Regions from separate parts of the Novosphingobium oxfordense genome, predicted to be linked through region 2. Evidence: riboswitches for the same ligand, from Rfam matches in the RefSeq annotation. Region 2 holds a riboswitch; each other region holds the start of a gene.
What was found. Region 2 has a riboswitch for cobalamin ahead of WBP07_RS12395 (hypothetical protein). Riboswitches for the same ligand answer to the same signal wherever they lie in the genome.

Region 1 (4,204 bases), on a different replicon from region 2:
GCGGCATCGCGGCACAGCGCATAGGGAACCCGCGCAGTCGTAGTGGTCGATTGTTGGAGATTGCGCTGGCCGCTGCTTGCATGGGCGCCGCCGTCGACCGTCATCGACAGGGTCACGCCCGGCGTGCAGCGCAGCCGCACGGTCTGGCTCGCCGTTGTCGTTGCCGTGTGCTGACGGGTGGCGAATGTGGAATCTGTTCCGAAATCCAGCGTGCCGAACTGGCCGGCATTGCCGCTGGTGCCAAGTCCGTCGACAAGGCAGCCGGGCGTGATCGTGGCCGTCACGTCGAACTGGGCGGTGGTGGCGGCGTGGAGGCGCAGGGGAGCGCACGCCGCGGCGAAAGCGGCGATCACGCGGAGGGAAGAGGGCACCTAGAGCACGAGGACTACCGTCACGATATCCGTGTACGTGCCGGGCGAAAGGCCCGCCGCTCCGAAGGCGCGGCCATAGACGTTCACCGTCTGCGCCGCGCCGGTGCTGGAAAGCGCGATAGTGCCGCCGACCGGGATCACCGTGGTCCGGCCGGCATCGCTGTAGAGGTTGTAGGTCACGAACTGCCCGGCGGTCGTGCTGTTCAGCATGGCGTGGACCCCGGTTCCCGTGCCGGAACCGTCGTGCTGGCCCGCCCTGAACGAGAGTGAGGGCGTGACGCCGTTGCTGCACTGGATGGTGAAGCCGGTCGCACCGCTGAGGACCTGGGCATCGACTTGGGTGAAGAGCGTGTTCTGCGTGCCGAAGTTCAATGTGCCGAATGTGACGTTGGCGGAACCGTTGTCATAGTTCTGGCCGTTGATGATGCACCCGGCCTGCAGAGTCAGGGTGGCATTGATCGTGCCGGTAATGTCGGCCTGGGCCGGGGCTGCGGCAAGAAGGGCCGCCGAAACGCCGGTTACGGCTAGAATGCTCTTCAACACATCTGCACCCCTCGTTACTGGCCGACATTCTTCGCCGGACCGTCTTGACCAGATCGAGCATCGCTTGCCGACCGTATCGCGGTTTTCTGCAAGCAATTGGATTGGTTGCTTGCGGTTGCGTGCGATCGCCAGCGGCTCTTCAATCGTAATTGAAGGGTTGCGGGTGAAGTTCCCTCGGTTTGCGAAGGAACTATCTTCAGAATGGATCAATCTATCTTCGGAAAAGCGACGATTGAAAATCGTTAACCAAGATTTTCATTCGCTATCAGGGCCATGTAGTCGATCTCTGATCGCGGCTGATCTTGTTGAATTTGCTGCCGGATCGAACACGCTTCTCCGTCTTTGGCGGGGCGACGGGCATTCGACTGTTTGAAACCGGAAGGATAATTTTCGGTCTTTCTTAGGCTTAGGCGTTTCCGCTGGCATTGGGAGACGCCCAAAAGAAAAGGCGGCCTGCATCGAATGTGCGGGCCGCCTTCGCTATGCCGATCCGTCAGTCCGTGGTGACGGTTCAAGGTTCAGGCCGCGCTGATCGGGCGGCCTGCTTCGATCTTATCGCACGCCTTGCTGGCGCTTCAGCACACGTTCCGCCCAATAGCCGAAGGCCAGGCCGATCGTTGTCCAGAGCACTAGTTGCGTGCCCATCGAGGCTACCCGGAAATTCCAGAGCAGCACTGCCGGGAAATCGCCGGGCACTTCGTTGATCGCGGGCAGAAGGAACTGCCCGATGATCACCACGCCAAGATAGGCCATGATCGCCAGCAGCGTGGCGTCGAAGCCCCGGCCGGGCCGCGCCATCGCGCCGCGAATGCGCGCTGCGATTACGGCGGCGCCCAGCGAAAGGGCGATCATGCCGAAGTACGCCGCCGTGCGCAGCGCAACGGTCTCATGCTTACCGACCGCTGGCGGTGTTTGCGGATACTTGATCGCCGGCACCACGACCACCAGCAGGAAGGTCAGCGCTGCCAGCAAAAGCGCGAAGCTGCGCGGCCCCAGCCGGCCCATCCGGCCATAGCCGTATGCGAACACGAGCGAGAAGATGCCGCCGACCGCCGCTCCATAGAGGGCAAGGGCTGTTACCAGCCCGGCGCCCTTCTGCGTCGTGCGGCTGACGAGTTCCTCTTCCTCCGGCATGCCGGGGTGATGAACCGCATGGCTTTCCTCATAGCCGATGGCGAGGTCGATCTGCGGTTCCGCGAAGCCGCGTGCAAAAAGCGTGGCCAGCAGCGCGCCCAGGATGCCGGCAAGCATCCCGCGCCAGAGCAAGTCCCTGGTCATGTCATCCGCCTCAGTGGCAGGGGAAGCCGAGAAGGTGGCGCCCATCGTGCACGAATTCGTGCACGTACATGCCCTGGAAGAGCGCGAACGCGCCCTGTTCGGTGCTCACGAAATAGAGGAAGATCAGGGCCAGCAGCGTGCCCAGCACGGCCCAGGGGGCGATATCTTCGATCGGAATGGCGTTGCCGCCCTGGACGGGGATGAAGGTATCGTCGAAAACTGCGGCGGAAACTGCCATTGTCGTGCTCCTTGACGGGATTGCGCGTCCCCGGAAAAACTTTCGCCTGGAAAGAAGGTCTGACTCTCGACCGGGAAAGTTCCCCTGCCGAATACAGTGGCGCGACCGCGCCGGGATTTCACCGGCTTCTTCGTTCCTTGACGTAGCTCCCTTTGGGCGCGACAGCGCGCTACGTCAACGACTTCAGAGCATCATCGCTTGGCTACCGCGCTGCTTCTCCTCTGCATCGCTCCCACGGCGTCGAGCCGGGAAGGGCGGTTTCCCGACAGCTCGGAGCCGCTTGACGAGGCGGGGCGACGGAGTGCCGGGCACGAGCGGATCGAAGAACGGTTTCGCGCCCGCATGTTCCGCAGCCCTGCCCGTGCCGCGGAAGAAACCGCAGGGGCGCTTGGCCTGGACGCCGCGATTGCGGAGGAACTGGCGGACATCGATCATGGCAGCTGGTCCGGCCGCTCGTTTGCGGAGATCGGCGCCCGGCCGTTTACAGACTGGCTTGCCCATCCCGATCGCGGCACGCCGGACGGGGAGAGCATGGAGCAGGTGCGCGCGCGGGTCGGGAGATGGCTCGACCACGTGGCGGGCCTCGACAGCGCGATCTGTGCGATCACCCATCCGATGACCGTGCGCGCGGCGCTTGCCCATGCCATTGGCATTCCGCTGCAGGCGACTCTTGCGATCGACATCGCGCCGCTGAGCCGGACCATCCTTTCTTTCAACCGTTCCTGGCGCCTTCAATCGCTTGGGCTTGCGGAGATGGCCCCGCGCGGTTAACGCCGGCGTGCTTCGCTTCCAGCCGGAAGCGTGAGCACAGATCGCGCCGGTGCCTCGAAAGAGGCTTAATAGGGAACACGGTGAGAGGGTTTCGATCCTCGAATCCGAGGCTGTCCCTGCAACTGTAAGCGGTGAGCGCGATGCACATCACGCGGCGGGGCGAGGGCGCCCGTCGCAGCCACTGGGCCGGACGCTAAATCCTGCGAGGCCTGGGAAGGTCGTGCATCAAGCGATGACCCGCGAGCCAGGAGACCTGCCAGCGTACGGTCGCTCTTGCTTTGGTCCAGGGGATGGCCGGGGCACGGTGATTTCTCCGTCTGAGCGACGAACCAGCGGCAGGGGCCGCACGGTGCGCTGAGCGGTCGTCCGAAATCCGGGCGCCCGGCCGGTCGGTGCGCCGGCCGTTCGTTATCGGCAGGCCTCCGCCAACCGCTCGCTTGGCGCCCGACAGGGGAATGAAATGAAGATTGCAACCGTTTCGCACGCAGCGATTGCTGCGGCGCTGAGTCTCGCCTGCGCGACACAGGTCCATGCGGAAGAGGAAGCGGACGATCAGGCCATCGTCGTCACCGGGCAGAGCCTGGAAGTGACGCTGCCGCAGGAGCTTGCGCACTATGGCAACGATGTCGTGACCGTCGACGAGAAGCAGATACGCGACAGCGGCGCGGTGGATGTGACCAAGGCACTGGAACAGGTACCCGGCCTCTACATCCGTGGCCGCAACGGGCCGTTCACTTATGTCGATGTTTCGCTGCAGGGTTCGCGCACGCAGGACGTGCTGTGGACGATGGACGGCATCCGCCTCAACAACCGCCTCTACGGCAGCACCTCGCCCAACGACACGCTGCCCGCCAGCATGATCGAGCGGATCGAGGTGCTGCGCGGCGGCGAAAGCCTGTTCTATGGCACCCAGGCCTCGGCCGGCGTGATCAACGTGGTGACGCGCAGCTTTACCGACGATTTCAACGGGCAGGTCAACGCCTCGGTCGATTCCTGGGGTGGT
Region 2 (4,204 bases):
ATCAGCCCGGGCATGACCTGCCACTGCGCGCGCAGATCCAGCAGCCAGTAATCGTCCAGCTTGGCGGTGCCGGTGGCGGCGTTGTAGCTCTCACCCGAATAGCGCGCGGCCACACTGGCGCGAATGCCCTGCGGCAGGTCCACGCCGCCCTCGATATTGGCAAGGTGGCGCGGCACGCGCTGAAGCTGGCGGCCATAGGCGCTGCTGTCCGGCGTGCGGTCTTCCGCTTCGATCAGGCTGTAGTTGCCGTCCACGAACAACACCTTCCACTTGGCCGAGGCGGCCAGTTCCAGCCCCTGCGCGTGGGCCTTGCGAACGTTGGCGTAATAGCCGAAGCGCGTGGTGTCCGTGCCGGGGATGTAGCAGATATCGGGCAGCGTGCCGGTGAACGGGCAATAGGAAAAGTCGATCAGGTTGCGCGTATCGCGCTGGAACCACGTGGCCGAAACGTGCAGCAGTTCGCCCAGGTTGTGCTCCGCGCCCACTTCCCAGCCCTTGGCCTTTTCGGGCTTGAGATCGGACACGCCGTAGTCGCTGAACAGCTGGTAGAGAGAGGGCGCCTTGTAGCCTTCGTCATAGCTGGCGCGCAGCACCGTCTTTCCCTCGTTCGGGGTATAGGCCGCGCCCGCGCTGAACACGGTGTTGCCGCCGAAGCGCGACTGGTGATCGTACCGCGCGCCGCCGTTGACGGTGAGGCCGGTGAACGGGCTGACGCGCAGTTCGCCGTAGACGCTGTTGGTGCTCACCTTGTGGGGCGTCGCGGTATAAAGCGCGGTGCTGTCATCGGGCGACGCCGTGGTCATGCGCTGCTCCTCCCGCTCCGCGCCGAACACGGCCTGTATCGCTTCGGAAAAGCTATAGGTGCCCTGGTATTCGAAGCGGCGCACACGGCCATGCGCGTCAAACGTGATCTGACGAACTTCGCGCGTCGGATCGTAGTTGGCGCGATCGGTCTCGGTCTGGGTCACCGCCACGCGATTGGCAAGCTTGCCGTCCAGCAGCGCGAAGTTCAGGCCCGCATAGCCGGACCATTCCTTGGTGCGCCCAAATTCCGAAGAATCCGCGTTGTAGCCGTCAAAATCGTTGCGCGAATTCGACCAGTATCCGCGCAGGTCGAGCGAGACGCCCGGCGCCACGCGCACGGTCATCGTGCCGCTGGCGGAAGAGCGGGTGAAGCCATCCGCCTCCGTCCCCTTATCCCACGCGGAAATGCCGTCGGTGGTGAAGCGGGAGGCGGAAACGCGCCAGTCGATCGCGTCGGACGTGCCGCCAAGCCCAGCGCGGGCATTGACGGTGTCATGCGTGCCGGCCTCTACCGCGAAGCTGCCTTCCAGCGGCTGGGTCGGCTTGCGGGTGGTAACGTTGACGACGCCGCCGATGGCATCGCTGCCCCACAGGATCGACTGCGGGCCGCGCAGGATCTCGATACGGTCGATATCGTCGGTGAAGAGCGTGGAATAGCTGTAGCCGCCCGCAGTCGAGGACGCATCGGCCAGCCGCATGCCGTCGATCACCATCACCGATTGTCCGGCATCGGCGCCGCGAATGCGCAGACTGGTCGTGGTGCCATAGCCACCGTTGCGCGAAAGGCTGATGCCCGGCGTACGCAACAGCACGTCGGTCACCGCGATGGGCTGGGCGGCGACGATCTGCGCTTCGTCCAGAACGGTGATCGTCTCCGCCACCCGGTCAGCATCTACCGGGGTACGCAGTGCGGTGACGACGATGCCGTCTCCTCCGGTATCGGCGGCTTCCTCGGCATGGGCGGTGGCGGCAAACAGGGCCAGCGTCAGTGGGCTGGCGGCGGCGAGAATGCGGTACTTCATCGTATTTCCTTCGAAACAGTCGTCGAAGCCCCGGCGGTTCGGCATCTGGACGAAGGACTTGTGCGAAGCGCCCCGGCAAGCCGGTCGACAGGCGACGTCCCCCAAACAGGCCCCTCTCCGGCGGAGCGATGGCTGTCGTTGCGCGAGGAAACACCCCCGTTCACCCGGCACACCCTGTCCGGACGAAGAACGACCGCGACGGGCAGGTCTCCTGGCTCGCGGGTCGGTGCCGTTCCAGCCGCCTTCTCAGAACCTTCGCCAAACGATGACTTGGGCTCCAATGGCGTAATGGCCGGATGGCTCGCCGCTTACAGTTGCAGGGGCAGCCCGGGTCTTTCACCCGAGTTCCCTTTTCATCCCCTCGCGAGGAACCTGTCGCAGCGCGGCAACTATCGTGCGGGCAAGCGGCTGGCAAGTGGGCGATGCTTGCGCGGGCATCGTGGCATGCGCTTGCGCGTCAGGACGATGTGCCATAGTCACGCCCCCGCAAAGGGTGCCCGCAAGGGCTTAATCGGGAAGTCCGGAACTGCGGGGAATATTCGCGGAACAAGCCGGCACTGCTCCCGCAACTGTAACCGGGGATGCGCCCCGCCGACAAAGCCATTGGGGCCGCAAGGCTTTCGAGAAGGCGGCGGAAAGGCGCGACGATCCGGGAAGTCAGGAAACCGGCCCTTCGCCGTCGTTCCTTCGCGCGGGCGGGATGTACCGGGCGGACGAGGGCATGGCCCCGCGATGGGGCACCCTTGGCAAGACGACACGCCACATGTCGCGTCGAAGGGAGCCTGCAAGAGTGACACCGATCCACTGATGCACTCGCCAGGGCGATATCGGCCCTGGCCGCATGTTCCTGCAGGCGCGGCCTCGCCCCCGCGCCGACGCACTGCCTCTTCGTCCGCCAGGGAGACCACCCGCCATGCACGATGCCAAGCCGCCTTTCGCCCGCCTCGACTTCCGCGTGTTCGCAGCCCTTGCCGCGCTGATGCTGGTGACGCGCAGCCATTCGCTGAGCCATGTGGTTCACTTGCCCGATACCGACCTTGCCAGCTTCTTCGTGCTCGGCTTCTTCGTACGGCGGGTCTCCGCCTTTGCCGCGCTTTTCGCGCTGGGCTTCGCCATCGACCTGGTGGTCATCACCGTGCTGGGCGGATCGGGTTTCTGCTTCACGCCGGCGTACTGGATGCTGCTGCCCGCGCACGGCGTGCTGTGGCTGGCCGGCCGCTTCGCCGCCGCACACTGGGGCGATCGCCTTGCCGCCCTGCCCGCAATCGCCGCGCTGCTGGTGGCGGCCAGCTTCGCATCGTACCTCCTGTCCAGCGGCGGGTTCTATTTCCTCAGCGGCCATTTTCCCGACGCATCGCTGGCGGGTTTCCTGCCCCGCATTGCGCGCTATTTCGCCGGCAACCTGCTCGCCACGCTGCTGTGGTCGGGCGTGGCCGCCGCGCTCTGGGCGCTGATCGTAACCGCGCGGCCGGCTCTGCGCGCCGAACTGCATCGCAGCATCGCGCGATGACCGCCTGCCCCGCGCTGCTGATAGCCGCGCCCGCCTCCGGCCAGGGCAAGACGCTGGTGACCGCCGCACTCGCCCGGCGCCATGTCCGTGCGGGGCGCCGCGTGCGCGTGTTCAAATGCGGGCCGGACTTCCTCGATCCCATGGTGCTCGAAGCCGCCAGCGGCGCGCCGGTCTGCCAGCTCGACCTCTTCATGGTGGGTGAAGAGGGATGCCGCGCCCTGCTGCACGCCGCCGCGCAGGAGGCAGACCTGATCCTGGTGGAAGGCGTCATGGGCCTGCATGACGGCACCCCTTCCGCCGCCGACCTTGCCATCCGCTTCGGCCTGCCGGTGATGGCTGTGGTCGACGGATCGTCGATGGCGCAGACGTTCGGTGCGCTGGTCCACGGCCTTGCCACCTATCGGCCGGGCGTGAACCTTGCCGCCGTGCTAGCGAACCGCGTGGGCAGCGCGCGCCACGCCGAACTGCTGGAGCAAAGCGTGCCCGCCGGCATCCGCTGGCTCGGCGCGCTGGGGCGCGATCAGGCAATCGGATTGCCCGAACGCCACCTGGGGTTGGTGCAGGCGGGCGAAGTGGGCGACCTTGCCGCACGGCTGGACCGCGCCGCCGACATGCTGCCGGAAAACGCGCTGTGGTTGCCGGAGCCGGTGCATTTCTCGGAAGCCGCCGCCGACCATCCTGTTCCCTCGCTGGAAGGCTTGACCATCGCCGTTGCCCGCGATGCCGCCTTCGCCTTCATCTACCCCGCCAACGTGGCCTTCCTCGAAAAAGCGGGCGCGCAAGTACGGTACTTCTCGCCACTGGACGACGAAGCTCTGCCGCCGTGCGACGCGCTCTGGCTGCCCGGCGGCTATCCCGAACTCCATCT
Region 3 (4,204 bases), on a different replicon from region 2:
GCGATGCGCGGCTGGCCGACGCCGGTGGGGGTCGCGGTCAACTCCGTGGAGCAGAAGCCATTCGCGCCGGATGGATCGCTGGCCGACGAAGGCATTGCCCGCGCCGTGCGTGCGCAGGCCGAGCAGATCATGGGCTTTCGCATGGAGGCTGGTGCGTGAGCGACATTACTCTCGAACAATCCTGCGCACTCACGGCCGGCGGGGCGATGTGGTCCACGCTGGCGGTGCCCGACGCGGGGGTTGCGTCTTTCACGATGTCCGACGGGCCGCTCGGCATCGCCAGCGGCAAAGTGGACGAGCGCGATATCGCCTTGCTCAGCCCGTGCTCGACGCTGCTGGGCGCGACCTGGGATCGCGACCTCACCCGCCGCGTCGGCGCGCTCGTGGGCAGCGAAGCGGTTTCACGCGGCGTGGACGCGGTGCTTGCGCCCAACCTGAACCTTGCGCGCAGTCCGCTCGCGGGGCGCGCTTTCGAGTATTTCTCGGAAGATCCCGTGCTGACCGGCGTGCTCGGCGCGGAATGGGTCAAGGGCCTGCAATCGACCGGTACCGGCTCCGTCGCCAAGCACATGGTCTGCAACGACAGCGAGACCGCGCGGGATGAGGTCGACGTGCAGGTGGACGAGCGGACTTTGCGTGAGGTTTACCTGCTGCCTTTCGAATATGCCGCCAAGGCTGGCTGCGTGGGGCTGATGGCGGCCTACAACAAGGTCAACGGGTCGTGGTGCTCCGAGCAGGCGCATGTCCTGACCAGCGTGGTCAAGCAGGACTGGGGCTTTGAGGGCCTGATCATGAGCGACTGGTTCGGCACTCATTCCAGCGAGGGCACGATCAACGCTGGTCTCGATCTGGAAATGCCGGGGCCGGCGCGGTTCATGGGGAACAAGCTGGAGGCGGCATTGGCTGTGGGGGCGGTCGATCCGGCGCGCATCGAGGACGCCGCATCGCGCGTTGCCTCGGTTGCGCGCCGGATCACTGCCAACAAGGCCGCGCCGATGCCGGCCGCCGAGGCGGAAGCTTTGCTGATCGAGGCCGCGGCGGCCGGTTTCACCCTGCTGCGCAACGAAGGCGATATGCTGCCGCTGGCGCCGGGATCGGTGAAGACGCTGGCCGTGATCGGCCCCAATGCCTGGGCGCCGTGCTTCCAGGGCGGCACGTTCGCCAAGATTTCGATCTCGCCCGATGCGCCGACGCCGGTGGAAGCGCTGCGCGAGACCTATGGCGCCTCGTGCGAGATCCTGTTCGAACCCGGCGTCGATCCGCAGCCGCGCCTGCCGAACATGGCGGTGACGCCGGCGATGGACATCGGCGACGGCTGCACGCGCGGCATGACGCTGGAATACTTCGGTGCGCCGGACTGCGCGGGCGACGTGCTGACCCGCGAGACGCGCGATACCAATTCGCTCGTCTGGTTCGTGGGGGTCCACGATCAGGCGCGCTTTACGGAGCCGGGCTCGGTGCGTGCCAGCGGGCGCTACACGGCGATGCGCGGGGGCGAGCACACACTGCACCTCGGCTCGACCGGCGCGGCGCGCATCCTTGTCGATGGCGCTGAAGTGCTGCGCGCGGGCGGAGAGATCCCGGCGGGCGACGTGATGGGCGTGCTGAAGCGCGGCGATTCCGATGTGGTCCGCCTTGATCTTGCCGAAGGGCAGGAGGTTTTGATCACCGTCGAGTTCTCGTGGACCGGCGGGCGTGTGCAGGGGCTGTGGTACGGATTGCGCGGCCCCGGCAGCGCCGAGGAAATGCTGCAGGCCGCCGTCGCTGCCGCCCACGCGGCGGATGCGGTGTTCCTGATCGTGGGGGAGACTTCGGACTCCAGCGTGGAGAGCAAGGACCGTCCCGATACCCTGCTGCCCGCCGAACAGCTTCGTCTGATCGATGCGGTAACGGCTGCCAACCCGCGCACGGCGGTGATCGTCAATGTCGGCCATGCCTTCGACAGCGCGTGGGAGGACAGGACGGCGGCGCTGCTCTCGGTCTGGTATCCGGGTGAGGGCTTTGCCTGCGCGCTGGCGGACGTGCTTTCGGGCGTGCGCGAGCCGGGCGGGCGTATGCCGGTGACCATCGCCGCGAACGAGGCGGACTATCCGGCCTTCGCGCTCCAGCCCGCCGCCGATGGCTCGCTGGCCTATTCCGAAGGCACGCTGCTGGGCTATCGCGGGCTCGCTGCCAAGGGCATCGCCGCCTGCCATCCGTTCGGATCGGGCATGGGCTATGCACGTTTCGAATGGACGGATGCCACGGCCGAGGGGGACCAATTGCACCTGACCGTGACCAATGTCTCGGACCGTGCGGGCGCGGATGTCGTGCAGGTCTATCGCGACCGTCCCGAATGCGCGCTGGTCGGTTTCGCCCGGGTGGCACTGCAGGCCGGGGAGAGCCGGCGGGTCGCGGTTCCGCTGGAGCGGCGCGCGCTTCAGCGCTGGGGAAGCGCGGGGTGGGAGCCGGTCGCCGATCGCATCCAACTGCGGCTTGCACGCCATTGCGAGGATCCGGGATTGGCCCTGGGTATCGAGACTGCCGCCATCGCGTGAAAGGTGCCCCAGCGGGCTTCGGGGCGGGCTTCGGGGATGTGCAATATCGCCGGCTTGATCGCCGCAGCCGCGATGCGGGCTTGCGGCGGTGGTTTGCACAGGCTAGCTGCACGATTTCCGGATCGCCTTCCTTGCGGAAGGTGTTTCGGTCAGATCGCGCCGGTGCCTTGAATGAGGCTTAATAGGGAACGCGGTGCGGGAGGGAGGGCCCTTCCAAATCCGCGGCTGTCCCTGCAACTGTAAGCGGTGAGCGAGATGCCGGGGCTTCTTCATGAAGCCGGCCACTGGGCAAGGCGCGTTGCGCCGCCACCCGGGAAGGCCGCGCATCGAGCGCTGACCCGCGAGCCAGGAGACCTGCCGGCGTATCGGTCGCTCTTGCCCTGGCCCAGGGATAGGCCAAGGCTCGGTACTCCGCGTGAGCGACGAAGCCGTGCGGCCGGGGCTGCATCGGCGTGCAGGACGGGCGCTCTCCGCGCTCGCCCGTCGTTGCGCGCGGACCGACGTCAGTCGGCAAGTCCCGGTCATCGTCGCTCCGCGCGGGTGGAAGTGCCTATGCGCGCCTTGTCGAAGCGTGTGCGGAACGAACCTGGGCCTGCCCGGCCGATGCTTCGCCCGATCCATCGGCCGATCTTCCGGCCGTGACGGACTTTTCGGTCCGTGGCTGGTGTCCGTCCGCCTGGCGCCCGATGATGGCGGGCGATGGGCTGATCCTGCGCGTAAAGCCCCGTCTTTCGCGCCTGTCCGGCGCCGAAATCATCCTGCTGTGCGAACTTGCCGGGCGCTTCGGGAACGGGGTGGTCGATCTGACCAACCGCGCGAACCTGCAGATCCGGGGCGTGCCGGAAAGCGGCTGGCAGCCACTGCTTGAAGGGCTTCTGGCAGCGGGCCTTGTCGATGAGGATCCCCTGATCGAGCAGCGCCGCAATGTGCTGGTGGCGCCCGACTGGGCATCGGCGGACGATACCTGGCGCATCGCCTCCGAGTTGACGGCGCGCCTCTCCGAATTTCCGGAGCTGCAGGGCAAGTTCGGTTTCGTGGTGGATGCGGGCGGATCGCCGGTCCTGGGCGCGTCTCCCGGCGATCTGCGCATCGAACGGGCGGTGGACGATACGCTTCTGCTACGCCTCGACGGCCGGGAGTTCGGCGTTGCCGTGGCGGTGAGCCAGGCGGTCGATGCGATGCTGGATTTGGCCCGCTGGTTCGTGGCGTCGGGGGGGACGGGCCGGGCCGCGCGCCATGAGGCTCCGCTGCCGGAATGGGCGGCCGGAGACAGGCGGCCGGGCCCCACGCGCGCGCCGCTCGATCCCGGAATGCATCCACTGGGCCGCGTCTGGGGAATTCCCTTTGGCAGCATCGATGCGGCGGCGCTGATCGACCTTGTGCGCCGCAGCGGTGCATCGGCGCTTCGGCTCACGCCTTGGCGCATGATCGTTCTGGAGGACGCGGAAGCGGTGATTGCGCCTGCGTTCATAGACAACGCCGACGATCCTCTCCTGCGCGTCGATGCTTGCCCGGGCGCACCCGCCTGCCCGCAGGCGGGCGTCGAGACGCGCGGGCTAGCCCGCCGGCTGGCCCCCCATTTGCCCGGCCGGCTGCACGTTTCGGGCTGCTCCAAGCGCTGCGCGCGTGGGGCGCCGGCCGATGTCGTTCTTACCGGGCGCGACGGT
Region 4 (4,204 bases), on a different replicon from region 2:
TGTCCCGGCTGTTGAAGATGTTCAGCCCTTCGCCGTAGATTTCGATCTTCGCACCCTTCCACGCCGCGCGGGCGTTGAAGACCGTGCTGCCCTTGTCGCGCACGCTGTTGTCCTCAACCAGCGGATAGGGGCCGAGGTGGCGCACGCGGATGCTGGCCTCCCACGGCTCCAGTACGATGGCGGCACCTGCGGAGGCGGCATTCTCGAAAGCGTTGGGGATGCGATCGCCATTGGCGTAGCGCGAGTGGTTGTACGTATAGTTGCCATCCAGCGCCAGCCAGGGCAGAGGACGCCAGAAGGCGACCACTTCGTAGCCATGTCGCTTGCTGGCGCCGGTCGGCTCAACCGCGTTGGAATCGCCCACGAAGCGCAGTTCGCTGCCGACGTTGAGCCACCAGTAGGTTCCCGTCAGCGAGAACGTGCCCGCCTGGAACCGTCCGCCGAGTTCCTTGCCGGTGCCGCGCACCAGCACGGGCACCGGCGTCTCGATATTCACGGCGCCGCGCACATCGTTGGAGTGGAAGCCACGGCCCCAGTTGGCATAGACCTCGAACTGCGGGGTGACCTCGTAAGCGGCAGAGAACTTGGGCGAAACGATGGAATCGTGCCCACTGCCCTGCCCCAGTTCGGCCGCCGCCTCGTCGCGTGCGCGAACCGAATAGTGATAGTAATCGCCGCGCAACCCGCCCGTCAGACGCAGGCCCGCAAGCGGCTTCCACGTCGCCTCGCCATAGAGCGCGCCGGACAGCTCCTCTACATGATAGCGGCCGAGCGAATAGAGCAGTTCGCGATCCGCCGTGCGATTGACGCCGACACCGCCGATATGATCGTAGCGATTTTCGGTGCCGACCGAGAGTTCAAGGCTGTCCGCCAATTGCCACTGCTTGCGTGCGGTAAGACCGGTCACCCAGCGCTTGTCGAACTGTTCGATCTGCGCGCTGGTCCCGTCCGGGTCGGCGTACGTCGGGTTCGAGAACATGTCCCAGTCGTAGTACTGGGCATAGACATTGGCGCTCCATGTCGCCTGCGTCACGCCGATATTGCCGACAAAACGCGTCGTGCGGCCGCGCGCGGAAGGATCGGGCGAGCAGAACACGTCCGCGCAGATGTCCGAACCGATGATGCGTTCGGGGATCTGCTCGGTGGGCCGCCAGGTCGCGTGATAGGCATGGAGCGAGGCCTGAAGCGTGCCTTCGCCCATTGGCACTTCGTACTTCGCGAAGCCTGAATAGTGGCGCAGATGCTCGGCTTCTTCCCACGGCCCGTCATAGCGCTTGGTCTGGGCAACAAGCGTGAGATCGCCGCCCCCAAGGCCCTTGATCGTGCCACCGGCGGCAAGGCGGCCGGAGTTGTAGGAGCCGCCTTCGACCGAAAGCCACGGGCGGTCGAATGCATCGATCGTGCTCATGTAGGCCGCGCCTGCCAGTGCAAAGTCGCCGCCGTCGGCGCGGTAAGGGCCCTTGCGGAAGTCTTCGCGCGCGACGATCTCCGGGATCAGGCCATTGAGGTCAAGATAACCCTGCCCGTGGCCGTGCGTGCGCAGGTTCATCTGCACACCATCGATGTAGGTGGTGAAGTCGGTGCCGTGGTTCAGGTTGAACCCGCGCAAGAAGTACTGATTGGCTTTGCCGCTGCCCGAATGCTGGGCGGCGACCATGCCCGGCACGGCCTCCAGCAGTTCCGCCACGCGCAGGAGCGGGCGGACCAGCAGGTCGGAACCGCCCACAGATCCCTCGCTGGCCGCATGAGCCGTGCCGATCTTGGCTTCGCCGCGCCCGAAGACGAGGATTTCGTTGGAGCCCTCGGCCGCGCCATTGCTGGCGGCCGCTGCCGCCGCGGGCGCATCGTCGGCATAAGCGGGCGCGATACCGAAAGTGGCGACGGCGCCGAGAGCCACGCCGAAGCGCAGCGCTGCAATGTAGATAGTCATCAAATTTCCCCCGGCGCCTGCGACTGGGGGTGAAGGCGTGCCGCCAGCGACGGTCGGCGCGCGCAGACGGCCGGACGCCCGAGGCGACCGTTACGCGAACCGATGCGGCCTTCACCGCTCGTTCGTCGCTCAGACGGAAAAACACCGGGCCCCGGCCATCCCCTGGGCCAAAGCGTGAGCGACCAGACGCCGGCAGGTCTCCTGGCTCACGGGTCATCGCTTGATGCACGGCCTTCCCAGGCCCCGCATGATTTAGCGTCCGGCCCAGTGGCTGCGGCGGGCGTCCTTGCCCCGCCGCGATATGCATCGCGCTCACCGCTTACAGTTGCAGGGACAGCCTCGGATTCAAGGGCGAACCCTTTCACCGCGTTCCCTATTAAGCCTCTTTCAAGGCACCGGCGCGATCTTGCCGGACCCTTTTTCGGGGCCGGCCGGGTCAGCTAGCGGGGCTGAGAATGTTGCGCAAGCGCGAACTGCCGAAGCGCCAGGCCGCCGTGTCATTTTCTGCCGGGGCGTTCCTGTAGAATGGAGACCTGCCACGAGAGCCATCGGTCCATGCGGGAAATCAGGGGTTCTTTCCCGGGCATCTCCGGAAAAACCTCGATAACATGGAGCGCGGACAACACTAATCTCGCTCCGATGTATCCTACTGGCTGCAACGGAGTTTGAAGATGGCAAGGATTGCACTGGCGGCCGCACTGGCAATCGCGATGGCGACGCCTTCCGTAACTTTTGCGAAAGTTTCTTCAGACGCGACGCCCGGCGTCAACTTCGCCGATTACAAGACCTTCTATTTCGTCAACCCGGGCCCCCCGGCCGGAATGGACCCGGTTGCATATGAACGCATCCGGATGGCGGTAGAACAGGGCCTGACCAGCAAGGGCTATACCAAGGCGGACTCGGGTGACCTTGCTCTGATCATCACTGTCGGCGCCAAGGACAAGACCGACATCGACACCTGGGGCGCGTTCGGGCGCCAGGTCGACGTGCACCAATATACCGAGGGTCAGCTGTCCGTGGATGCGTTCGATGCCAAGACGAAGCGTCCGCTCTGGCATGGACGCGCCGTCGACGATGTCGGCTCGAAGATCAATCCCGAGAAGATCGACAAGGAAGTGGGCAAGCTGATGGCCCAGTTCCCGGCGCGCTCCGCGGCCTGAGGGTGTCTGGTTCCAGGCGGCTGCCGAAAGTGAACAGCAAGCCCCTGAGCCTGAGCCTGAGCCTGAGCCTGGGCCCAGACTGAAAATCCCCGACTGATGCAGTGGCGGGAGCAACCGATGGCGGCAATGTCAGGTCACCTGCGCCTGCTGCTTCCGGCACTTGCCCTGCTGGTGACCGGTTGCACCTCGATCGGTGCGCAGCGCATGGGCATAGACCGTTCCGACTATTCGATGCGCATGCTCCAGAACAACAAGGAGCAGTTGCTGCTCAACATCGTCGCGATCCGATACGGTGATGCGCCTGCGTTCCTCGAAGTCAGCTCGGTCATCAGCCAATACACACGCGAAGGTTCCCTCCGCGCAAATCTTGCGATCAATCCTGCGTCCGACAACGATGCGGGATCGGCAGGCGCCGACGTGCTGCTGCGCGAGACGCCCACCATCACCTACGCCCCGCTTTCGGGTGACCGTTTCTCCCGCAGCATGCTGTCGCCCCTGCCGCCGGCCTCGCTACTGGCGATGATGGAGGCGGGCTGGTCAGCGGAATATCTGCTTCGCCTGTCCGCCCGTTCGATCAACGGGGTGCGCGCCGGTGGCCACGATCCGTTGTTCGCGGATGCCGCGGATCCCCAGTTCATCCCGATCGTCGAGGCGCTGGGCCGGCTGCAACGCATCGGTGCGATCACGCTCCATGTCGAGCGTGACGAACACCAACACTTCACTGCAAAAGCGATTTTTTCAGGAGCGCTGTCCGACAAGGATCGCGCCGACCTGGCGTTCATCAGAACCGCCCTGAAATTGCCCGGCGGCGCGAAGGAACTGGCAATCCGCTTCGGCGGGGCTCAGACCGGGCCGGAACAGCTGGCGATCGGCTCCCGCTCCATGTTCGAGATATTCACGGAAATGGCGCAGGGCGTGGAACTGCCCGAAAAGGATCGCGATGGCCGTGCTGGTGAGACGCATCCCGATGCCAGCGGCATGCCCCTGCTGGTCCACATCCACAGCGGCCCAAGTCGGCCCGAAGATCCCCATGTTGCTGTCCGCTATCGCGGCAACTGGTTCTGGATCGACGGCAAGGACGCGGATTCGAAACGAATGTTCCTGATCACCCAGA

Region 1: it holds a riboswitch for cobalamin, as region 2 does, so the genes downstream of both, WBP07_RS23865 (CbtB-domain containing protein) here and WBP07_RS12395 (hypothetical protein) in region 2, are expected to answer to the same signal.
Region 3: it holds a riboswitch for cobalamin, as region 2 does, so the genes downstream of both, WBP07_RS23145 (cobalamin biosynthesis protein CobG) here and WBP07_RS12395 (hypothetical protein) in region 2, are expected to answer to the same signal.
Region 4: it holds a riboswitch for cobalamin, as region 2 does, so the genes downstream of both, WBP07_RS30460 (TonB-dependent receptor) here and WBP07_RS12395 (hypothetical protein) in region 2, are expected to answer to the same signal.

Annotation. Positions count from the first base shown of each region.
Region 1 is NZ_CP147008.1:187,757-191,960, reverse strand. Features, by position in the region: gene WBP07_RS23880 (spore coat U domain-containing protein) at 1-371, opposite strand, end outside; gene WBP07_RS23875 (spore coat U domain-containing protein) at 372-911, opposite strand; gene WBP07_RS23870 (CbtA family protein) at 1,467-2,192, opposite strand; gene WBP07_RS23865 (CbtB-domain containing protein) at 2,203-2,430, opposite strand; cobalamin riboswitch at 2,466-2,598, opposite strand; gene WBP07_RS23860 (histidine phosphatase family protein) at 2,629-3,201, shown strand; cobalamin riboswitch at 3,232-3,477, shown strand; gene WBP07_RS23855 (TonB-dependent receptor plug domain-containing protein) at 3,662-4,204, shown strand, end outside.
Region 2 is NZ_CP147005.1:2,667,937-2,672,140, forward strand. Features, by position in the region: gene WBP07_RS12390 (TonB-dependent receptor plug domain-containing protein) at 1-1,826, opposite strand, end outside; cobalamin riboswitch at 2,010-2,217, opposite strand; cobalamin riboswitch at 2,301-2,515, shown strand; gene WBP07_RS12395 (hypothetical protein) at 2,740-3,336, shown strand; gene WBP07_RS12400 (cobyrinate a,c-diamide synthase) at 3,333-4,204, shown strand, end outside.
Region 3 is NZ_CP147008.1:11,314-15,517, reverse strand. Features, by position in the region: gene WBP07_RS23155 (NADPH-dependent FMN reductase) at 1-159, shown strand, start outside; gene WBP07_RS23150 (glycoside hydrolase family 3 protein) at 156-2,537, shown strand; cobalamin riboswitch at 2,681-2,914, shown strand; gene WBP07_RS23145 (cobalamin biosynthesis protein CobG) at 2,990-4,204, shown strand, end outside.
Region 4 is NZ_CP147008.1:1,762,421-1,766,624, reverse strand. Features, by position in the region: gene WBP07_RS30460 (TonB-dependent receptor) at 1-1,930, opposite strand, end outside; cobalamin riboswitch at 2,104-2,345, opposite strand; gene WBP07_RS30455 (DUF4136 domain-containing protein) at 2,602-3,090, shown strand; gene WBP07_RS30450 (hypothetical protein) at 3,208-4,204, shown strand, end outside.